DNA from 4 places in the Micromonospora sp. NPDC048947 genome. Region 3 is predicted to be linked to each of the others. Evidence: riboswitches for the same ligand, from Rfam matches in the RefSeq annotation. Region 3 holds a riboswitch; each other region holds the start of a gene.
The links. Region 3 has a riboswitch for cyclic di-AMP ahead of AB0B98_RS04755 (NlpC/P60 family protein). Riboswitches for the same ligand answer to the same signal wherever they lie in the genome.

Region 1: it holds a riboswitch for cyclic di-AMP, as region 3 does, so the genes downstream of both, AB0B98_RS06180 (C39 family peptidase) here and AB0B98_RS04755 (NlpC/P60 family protein) in region 3, are expected to answer to the same signal.
Region 2: it holds a riboswitch for cyclic di-AMP, as region 3 does, so the genes downstream of both, AB0B98_RS10280 (hypothetical protein) here and AB0B98_RS04755 (NlpC/P60 family protein) in region 3, are expected to answer to the same signal.
Region 4: it holds a riboswitch for cyclic di-AMP, as region 3 does, so the genes downstream of both, AB0B98_RS24995 (hypothetical protein) here and AB0B98_RS04755 (NlpC/P60 family protein) in region 3, are expected to answer to the same signal.

Annotation. Positions count from the first base shown of each region.
Region 1 covers NZ_JBEZFO010000003.1:150,650-152,843, forward strand. Annotated here, with positions in the region: gene AB0B98_RS06175 (hypothetical protein) at 1-607, shown strand, start outside; cyclic di-AMP (ydaO/yuaA leader) riboswitch at 892-1,033, shown strand; gene AB0B98_RS06180 (C39 family peptidase) at 1,267-2,115, shown strand; gene AB0B98_RS06185 (hypothetical protein) at 2,189-2,194, opposite strand, start outside.
Region 2 covers NZ_JBEZFO010000005.1:231,563-233,756, forward strand. Annotated here, with positions in the region: gene AB0B98_RS10280 (hypothetical protein) at 4-1,017, opposite strand; cyclic di-AMP (ydaO/yuaA leader) riboswitch at 1,074-1,205, opposite strand; gene AB0B98_RS10285 (cation diffusion facilitator family transporter) at 1,324-2,194, opposite strand, start outside.
Region 3 covers NZ_JBEZFO010000002.1:300,922-303,115, reverse strand. Annotated here, with positions in the region: gene AB0B98_RS04755 (NlpC/P60 family protein) at 1-821, opposite strand, end outside; cyclic di-AMP (ydaO/yuaA leader) riboswitch at 835-970, opposite strand; gene AB0B98_RS04750 (peptidoglycan recognition family protein) at 1,206-2,194, shown strand, end outside.
Region 4 covers NZ_JBEZFO010000019.1:50,032-52,225, reverse strand. Annotated here, with positions in the region: gene AB0B98_RS25000 (carbonic anhydrase) at 1-266, shown strand, start outside; gene AB0B98_RS24995 (hypothetical protein) at 323-1,342, opposite strand; cyclic di-AMP (ydaO/yuaA leader) riboswitch at 1,347-1,477, opposite strand; gene AB0B98_RS24990 (YibE/F family protein) at 1,644-2,194, opposite strand, start outside.

The sequences.
Region 1 (2,194 bases), on a different contig from region 3:
GGAGTTGGCCGCCGCCGAGGCTGTCGACAGGCGCCGCTACGCCGAGGAGGTGGCCGTCGCCGCGGCCGGCGCGGCCACCACAGCCAGGAGGCGACGCGCCGCCTGGCTGACCGCTCAGGAGCAGCTGGAGCGGGCCTGGATCGGGTACGACGAGGCGGACACCGCCGCGCGTCGCTTCGCTGGCGCCGGTGCGCTGCCCACCCCGCAGACCCCGCACACCCCCGCCGAGTACGCCGCCCGGGAACGCTATCTGCACCGGGCGGCGATGGCGGCGTACTGGCGGGGCGACCTGACCATGGCGCAGCTCGGCGACGTGTTCGGGCACCGGCGCTGCTGGGATCCCCGGCGACACCCGGTCGAGCAGGAGGTGCTGATCAGCCGGGTGGTCAGGGATGCGCGGCTGGCCGACTACCAGGTGGCCGCCGACAGTGAGCGGGCCGCCTGGCGCGACGCCGAGTTGGCCGCGGAGTCGGCTCGTGCCCTCGCCGAGGAGGCGTACGCGGCGGCGGCCCGGCTCCGCCCGACAGTGGTCCCCGCGCGCCGCACCGTGGCCGGGGCGCTGCGTCCCGCCGTCGTGGCGCTGTGGCGCCCGGCCCGGGTGGGTTGAGCCCAATCCGTGATGTGAGGCCGGTCACCCAATCGTGAATTAGGACGTCCGACGCGATCGGCGGGATTGTTCCCGCGATTCTGGTCGCATTCTCTGCGGCCTGTCCGGTTGTCGCCCATAGGCGTCGCCGTAACCGGTTGTCCCATCGAGTCACATCATCGGCAATACGCGGAGAAATTGTCTCACCGATTGGGGTTTACGCAGGTGAACCTGGCTTGGCAGGGCGCGGAGCCGCCAGTACTGTCGTCCTGTCCGATGCGGTAACCGATCGCAAGAGGCGACGCCGCATCGACCCGCTTAATCGTGATCAACGAACCGGGGACCCACCAGTAAGTCCGGGGTGAATCCGCGAGCCACGGCCCGCGGTAGGGCGATCTTCCCGCCCGAATCCGTCAGCTAACCCGGTAGGCGGTGTCGGAAGGAGTCAACTCCTCGTGCAGCACCTTTCCACCCCTCGGTTGTTCCCTTGCCTCCACGGCGCGGCGATGCACCCGCTCATTCGTCCAGTGACGGTGAGCTGACCCCCCGGGTCATCGCCTTCCCCGCCCGGCCGCGCCGGGCGTTCCCCTGAGCGGTTCACCATCCGCGGACCACGGTCCGCGCGCTGGCGCCTGCCCGGATACCGGTCCGGCCCCGGTGTGCCGCTCTCCCCCCGATCCGTGGAGGACCCCGTGAAGCACACCCTGAAGCGTCAGCTCCGCCGCCTCGCCACCGAGCGCCCGTACCAGATCGTGGCCGCCTCGGCCGCGGCCCTCGCGATCGCCACCACCACCGGCGCCCTGCTCACCACTGCCGACGACGCCCCGGCCGGCCAGCGCACCGCGACCACTGTCGCCGAGATGCGCAGCGACGTCGCCGCCTCCCGCGGCGAGGCTCGGGACGCGTCCCCCTCGGCCAGCGCCGCCCCGACCACTGCCGCCCCGGCCACCAGCGCCGCGTCCCCCGCCGCCAAGGCCAGCAGCAACCCGGACCTGACCCGTAAGCCGACGCCGCCGAAGCCGCCCGCGACGAAGGTGCTCGACTACGACTACGAGGCGCAGAACACCTACTACAACTGCGGTCCGGCGGCCACCCGCAACGCGCTCAGCGCCGCCGGCATCGACCGCACCCAGGAGCAGCTCGGCGCCAAGCTGGGCACCACCGAGATGGGCACCAACTCGGCCGAGGACACCACCCGGGTGCTCAACGCCGAGGTGAAGGGCTCCCCGTACCGGACCCGGATGTTCCCCGGCGCGCCCAGCCCGGCCCAGATGGACCGCCTCCAGGCCGACGTGGTGAAGGCCATCACCGACGGCCGCGGCGTGGTGGCCAACGTCGTTGGGGACGCCACCGACACCGACGGCGGCTGGCACTCCTACGGCGGCGGGCACTACATCGCCGTCGTGGGCTACAAGGACAACGGTCGCACCGTGCGGATCGCCGACTCGGCGAACCCGGCCGACCCGTCGTACTGGATCACCACGATCGACCTGGCCAACTGGATCACCAGCCGGGGCTACTCCGCCTGACCCGGGCACGCTGACCGCCGCGGGCGCCGTCCCCCACAAGGGGCCGGCGCCCGCGGCGTCTTCGGCTGTGCGGTCAGTA
Region 2 (2,194 bases), on a different contig from region 3:
GGGTCAGTAGACCGACAGGTGGACGTGGTTGGTGTGGTCGGTCGACGGGGTGCCGTGCGCCCCGCTGTACGACTTCCACCCGCTGCTGGGCAGCCAGATCTGCCGGTACCAGATCACGTAGAGCACGGCGAGCCGGTCCGCGTTGCGGATGAAGTACGCGGCCAGGTTGTTGCCGTAGGTCTTGTCGCCGCCGGTGGCGTTCCCGCCGAAGCCGCCCTTCTGCGCCGCGAAGTCGCAGGCCCGGCCCTTCGGGTGTTCACCGGAGCCGCTGGGGCGGTGGCACGAGACGTACCGGGTGAAGCCCGCCGCCTTGGCCTGGTTGAGCGCGTGCAGGGTGCGCGGGGTGATGCAGCCGCTGGCCGGCGTGGGGTCGTTGACGCTGCACGACTCGGAGGGCCAGGAGCCGTCGGAGTTGCGCGGCGCGGCAGTCGCGTTGGCGCTGGAGGTGCCCCGGTTGGAGCCGGCATCGGCGGTGGTCTGCGGTCTGGGTGTGGTGGCCACGGTCAGGGCCCGTTCGGCCTGTTCCTTGCGCTTGGCCATCACCGCTACCTGTTTGCGCTGTTCGTTGATCTCGCCGTCCAGGGCGACCCGGGTGCGGTTGGCCTTGTCCTTGCTGTTCAGCAGGTCGCGCAGCACCCGGTCCTCGTTGGCCGCCACCGCGTCCAGCGCCGCCGCCCGGTCCATGAAGCCTTCCGGGGTGTTGCTGTTGAGCAGCGCCGACATCGCACCGAGCCGGCCGGTGCGGTAGGCCACTTCGGCGATCTCGCCGACCTTGCCGTTGCGCTGCTCGATCTCGACCTCGATGGTCTTCAGCTGGGTGGCGAGCTGCTTCTGCCGTTGCACCGAGGTGTCCAGGGCGCGCTTCGCGTCCAGGTAGCCCTTGCTGGCCGCTTCGAGCTGGGCGCGCAACGCCGGGGTGCCGCCCTCTTCGTCGGAGTCGGGTGCGGCGGCCCGCAGGCCGGTCGGGGGAGCGGCCGAGGCGGTGCCGGCCGGAAGCGCGACGCCGAGGGCGAACATCGCGACGATCAGGGCCGCCAGTCGGGCGGCGGGTGGTCGTGCTGGTGCCACTGCGCATGTCCTTCCGTCAGCCGCCGACCGGGTTAGCTGACGGGTTCGGGACGGAAGATCCCTACCGCTGACGCGGATGCACCCCAGGAACATGGTTCCCCGGTTCGCCCAGCTGGGCGATTAGGCGGCGACCGCCACCGGCGCCGGGAGGGCGCCGCCTGGTGGAGGCCGGGACCGAGCCTACCGGTGCCGGTGGGGCTGCTGCAGCCAATGTGACGGACGGTGCGTGCGTCACCACGGAAAAGTACGACTCCGTCACCATTCGATGGAGCCGCAGGCTCCAGAAGCGGCGCCGGGCTCGATCTGCAACGTCGCGTGCTCGATGCGGAAGTCGTCGTGCAGGGCCGTACGCGCCGCGGTGAGCACCGCGCCGACCTCCGCGCCGGGTGCCATCGTCAGGTGGGCGGAGGCCACCTCCATGCCCGAGGTGAGCGTCCAGACGTGCAGGTCGTGCACCTCGACGACCCCGGGGACGGCGGCGAGCCGGTCGTGCACGGCCGTCACCTGGAGGTGCTCCGGGGCGGCCTGCACCAGGATGCGGATGGCGGCGCGGGCCAGCCGCCAGGTGCGCGGCAGGATGAACACGCCGATGGCGACCGCGACCAGGGGGTCGGCCCACCACCAGTCGGTGACGGTGATGAGCAGGGCCGCGCCGATGACGCCGAGCGAGCCGAGCAGGTCGCCGAGCACCTCCAGGTAGGCGCCCTGGAGGTTGATGCTCTCCCGGGCCCCGGCGCGCAGCAGCGCGAAGGCGGCGATGTTGGCGAGCAGGCCGAGCACTGCCACCGCGAGCATCGGGCCGGCGATGACCTGGTGCGGGTCACCGAAACGGCGGATCGCCTCGATCACCACGTAGATCGCGACGCCGGAGAGCAGGACGGCGTTGGCCAGCGCGGCGAGCACCTCGAGCCGGTAGAGCCCGAAGGTGCGCTGCGGGTCGCCGGTGGCCCGCCGGGTCGCCGTGATGGCGGCGAGCGCCATCCCGATGCCGAGCACGTCGGTGAACATGTGCCCGGCGTCGGAGAGCAGGGCGAGCGAGCCGGTGTGCAGGGCGACCACCGCCTCGACCACCATCAGGGTGGCGAGCAGGCCGAATGCCGCCCAGAGTCGACCTCGGTGCTGGTGT
Region 3 (2,194 bases):
ACGCCGGCCTTCGCCCAGGCGGCCAGCATCAGCCCGGAGCAGTCGTACGAGTTCGGGCCCTCGGCACCCCAGACGTAGGGCTTGCCGATCTGCGCGCAGGCGAACTTGACAGCGGTGCCCGCGGCGCCGCCTGGGTAGCTACCCGGGCAGGGCGCCGGACGCAGCGGACCGCCGCCACCGTTGCCGTACACCTTGAGGCGCAGCTTCTGCAGGCGGTCGATCTCTTCGTTGATCTGCTTCTTCTTCGCCGCCAGCTGAGCCTCGGTGCGGGTCAGCTGGGCCACCATCTCGTCCAGCGGCGCCTTCTGCGCGGCCAACTGGTCGCGCAGGTCGGCCACCTGGCGTACGTCCTTCTGCTGGTTGTGCGCGAAGCGGTCGAGCATTTCGAGCTGGCCGACCACCTCGCTGGGCGACCGGCTGCCCAGCACCGCGTTGACGGTCGAGACGTTCTCACCCTTGTAGGCGCGTACGGCAAGGGCACTGACCTTGTCCATCGCGGCGTCGACCTGGCGCTCAAGCGGAGTGATCCGGGCGGCCAGGGCGTCCGCCTGCTTGCGCTTCGCGGCGAGGTCGGTGCGGGTGGCGTTGTGCCGTTCAATGATCGGTTCGAGCTTGTTCCAGTCGGCGTCGATCTGGCGCTCGATCTCGGCGACGGACGGGTCGGCGTGGGCCGCCGTGGCACTGCCGGTCAGGACGACGGCGATGCCCGCCAGCGCGGCGAGAGCGGTGGTGAAGCGGGACCAGCGTGGGCGCGGCACTATCGGCGTCGGGCCGGCTGATGCCGACCGCTCGGACGACGGCCGCGGGGCATGGAGTGCCACCGGGGTCTCGTACTCCTTCTTCCTGACCGCCTACCGGGTTAGCTGACGGGTTCGGGCGGGAAGTCGGCGCCCTACCGCAGTGGCTGCGGATTCACCCCGAGGGACCTGGGTCCCCGGTTCGCTCGGAAACGACTCGGCGGTGTCGGTCCGTTACCGCCCGGGCTGGGCGGAGCTGCTGTCGGCCCGACGAATGACCAGAGTAGAGACGCCTGTTACCAATCCGCAACCCGTGCGGCAGTGACACTCCGTACCGATTGGACGAGGTCACCGACCGTGTGTGAAGAATTCTTTCCCTCTGCTTCGATGGATGGAAAGGTATTGACGTGACCTCCCGGACGGCGCGATGGTGACCTGACCTCACTCCGCGAGAATCTAGGGGGTTCGATGCACCATCCAACCCTGTCGACAGGCTGGCGCGCACTGCTCGCCGCCACCGTGGTAGCCGCCGCGACCACGGTGCCACTCTCCGTCGGCCCGGCCGCAGCCGCGCCCACCACCGACCGCCAGCAGCAGTACGCCGCAGCGGCCAGCGAGTACGGCGTGCCGGCCGTCGTGCTGCTCGGCGTCTCATACCTGGAGTCCCGTTGGGACACCAACGCCGGCACACCGAGCACCAGTGGCGGCTACGGCCCGATGCACCTGACCGACGCGCGGCACGTGGCCGCCCTCCCCGGGCGCGGCCACCACGACGCCGGCGCCGAGGACCCGCGCGGCGACGACTCCCGTCCCGCACTGGTGCCCGCGCCCCGACCGGTCGAGGCACCCGCGCCGTCCACCGCCGCGTTGCAGACCGTCGACGCCGCCGCCACGCTGACCGGCGCCACCCCCGAGGCGCTGCGCACCGACGCGGGTCTCAACATCCGGGGCGGGGCCGCGCTGCTGAGCGCGTACCAGAGGGATCTGGGCGCACCGGTCGGCGCGGACACCGACCCGGCGGCCTGGTACGGCGCGGTGGCCCGCTACTCCGGCGCGGACAGCGCCGACGCCGCCGCGGCCTTCGCCGACGAGGTCTTCACCACCATCGGCGCGGGCCAGTCCCGGGTGACCGACGACGGCCAGCGGGTCAGCCTGCCGGCCCGCGCGGTGCGGCCCGAGCGTTCCTGGTTGGACCGGCTGGGCCTGCGCCGCCTGGCCCGCCCGGACGGGGTGGAGTGCCCGCGCAGCATCTCGTGCGAGTGGATCCCGGCGCCCTACGAGGCGTTCGGCGACGGGGACTACGGCAACCACGACCTCTCCGACCGGCCCGCACGGCAGAAAATCGAGTACATAGTCATCCACGACACCGAGGCGAGTTGGGCCACCACCCTGCAACTCGTCCAGGATCCGACCTACGTGAGCTGGCACTACTCGCTGCGCTCGGTCGACGGGCACAT
Region 4 (2,194 bases), on a different contig from region 3:
TTCTGCCCAGCCTGCGCCGAGCCGCGGCCGAGGGCGTGGACGACATCGACGGCATCGTCGACATCCACATCGCACAGACCGTCGAGACGTTGCTCGGGCAGTCGCCCGTGCTGGCCGACGCGGTGGCGCAGGGGCGGTGCGCGGTGGTGGGTGTGTCCTACCGGCTGGCCGCCGGCGCGGTGCGCCCGGTGGCCGCCGTGCCGGCCGGCCTGGCGGCGTTGGAGACCGCGGCCTCGACCGACCCGGCCGCGCCTGCCACCGTCTGACGCGTCGAGGGCCGCTCCGCATCACGCGGAACGGCCCTCGACGGGGATCGTGCGGGTCAGAGCAGTGACATGTGCACGTGGTCGGTGTGGTTCGACGGCCCGCTGTACGAACTCCAGCCGGTGGCCGGGAACCAGATCTGCCGGTTCCAGATCACGTAGTAGATGCCGAGCCGGTCGGCGTTACGGATGAGGAACGCGGCAACGTTGTTGCCGTACGTCCGGGTGTCGTTGTTGTGCCACGGGGAGAATCCGCTCTTCTGCAGCGACCAGTCGCAGGCGCGCCCCTTGGGGTGCTCCCACGGCCCGCCGGGGCGGTAGCAGCCGACGAACCGGTTGAAGCCGGCCGCCTTGACCTCCTTGTACGCGTGCAGCGTGCGCGGCGTGATGCAGCCGGACGTGGTGGGGTCATTCTCGCTGCACGACTGGGGCTTCCAGTCACCGTCGGCGGTGCGACCCGGGCCGATCTTCGCGACCTTGGAGGTGGCGTCCACCAGGCCTCCGGTGAAGCCCTTGCCGCCGACGAGGGAGAGCGCCTTGTCGGCCTCGCTCTTGCGCTTCGCCATCAGGGCGGTCTGCTTCTGCTGCTCGCGGACCTCGGTGTCGAGGGCCAGCTTCGCCTGCTCGGCGCGGGCCTTCACCTCGTTGACCTCGGAGAGCTTCTTCTCGTTGACCATGTTCATCTCGTCGAGCATCCCGGCGCGTTGGACGAACGAGTCGGGAGCCTCGCTCTCCAGCAGCATCGCGACCGCGCCGATCCGGCCGGTCCGGTACGCCTGGGCGGCGATCTGCCCGACCTGCGGGGCCAAGGCGTCCAGGTCGGCCTTGGCGCGGTTGACCTCCGCCGCCAACTCGCCCTGCCGCTTCTTGGATTTGTCCAGCTTGGACTTTGCGGCGGAGTAGTCGCGGTTGGCCTGCTCGATGACGTCGTTGAGCAGCTTGGGCTCGCCGTCCTCCTCGTGCCCGGACGGTGTGGGGTTCGTCGGGGCGGCGTGCGCCGGGAGCGGCCCGGCGAGCACTGTCAGTGCGGCGATCACGGCCACCACGGGTGTCAACCAGCGGCGTAGGGGTGCCGTCACAATGTTCCCTTCCGTCGACCGCCGACCGGGTTAGCTGACGGGTTCGGGGCGGAAGTGGCCCCTACCGCTGACGCGGATTCACCCCAGGCACCTGGGTCCCCGGCTCGCCGGTTGGCGATTGGGCGGTGGCACCGCAGGCGCCGCTTCGCGCCTTCATCGGTAACCGGCAGCGAGGTTACCCGAGAGTCGACCGCCTGAGCTACGCCTGGATGCCGACCAAAAGCGTCATTTCGCCATAGCGTTGAGTGACCAGTGACGTGGTTCTCAGGGTGGATGCCCGATCTGGTCACGCTGAGGAGTGTCACCATGTCGTATCCGTGCTCCTGTTCGGCTCCGGCCACCGGTCGGTGGCCTCGGATGGGGGTGCGGTCCGCGTCCGGTCCGGCTCGTCGGAGCCGGCCGTTCGCGGTGAGCTGAGTGCGGCCAGTGCCTCGCTGCGGTCCGGCTGGGGCCGGGGCGCGGGAGCGTCGGTGGACGCCGCGGCAGCGCTGCGCCCGGCGGCGGTCACCACAGCGGCCAGCCCCGTGGTCAGCGGCACGGCGGCGATCAGACCGAGGGTGGCGACAGCGCTGCGGACGATCTCCTGCGCGAGGAACTCACTGGTGAGGATCTGCCCGATCGGCCGCGCGTCGGCGGTGAGCAGGAGCAGCAGGGGCAGTGACGCGCCCGCGTACGCCAGCACGATGGTGTTGACAGTGGAGGCGATGTGCGCGCGGCCGACCCGGGTGGCGGCACGGTACAGCTGCAACCGGGTCAGCCCGGGGTTGGCGTTCGCCAGCTCGGTGACGGTGGCCGCCTGGGTGACAGTCACGTCGTCGAGCACCCCGAGCGAGCCGATGATGATTCCGGCGA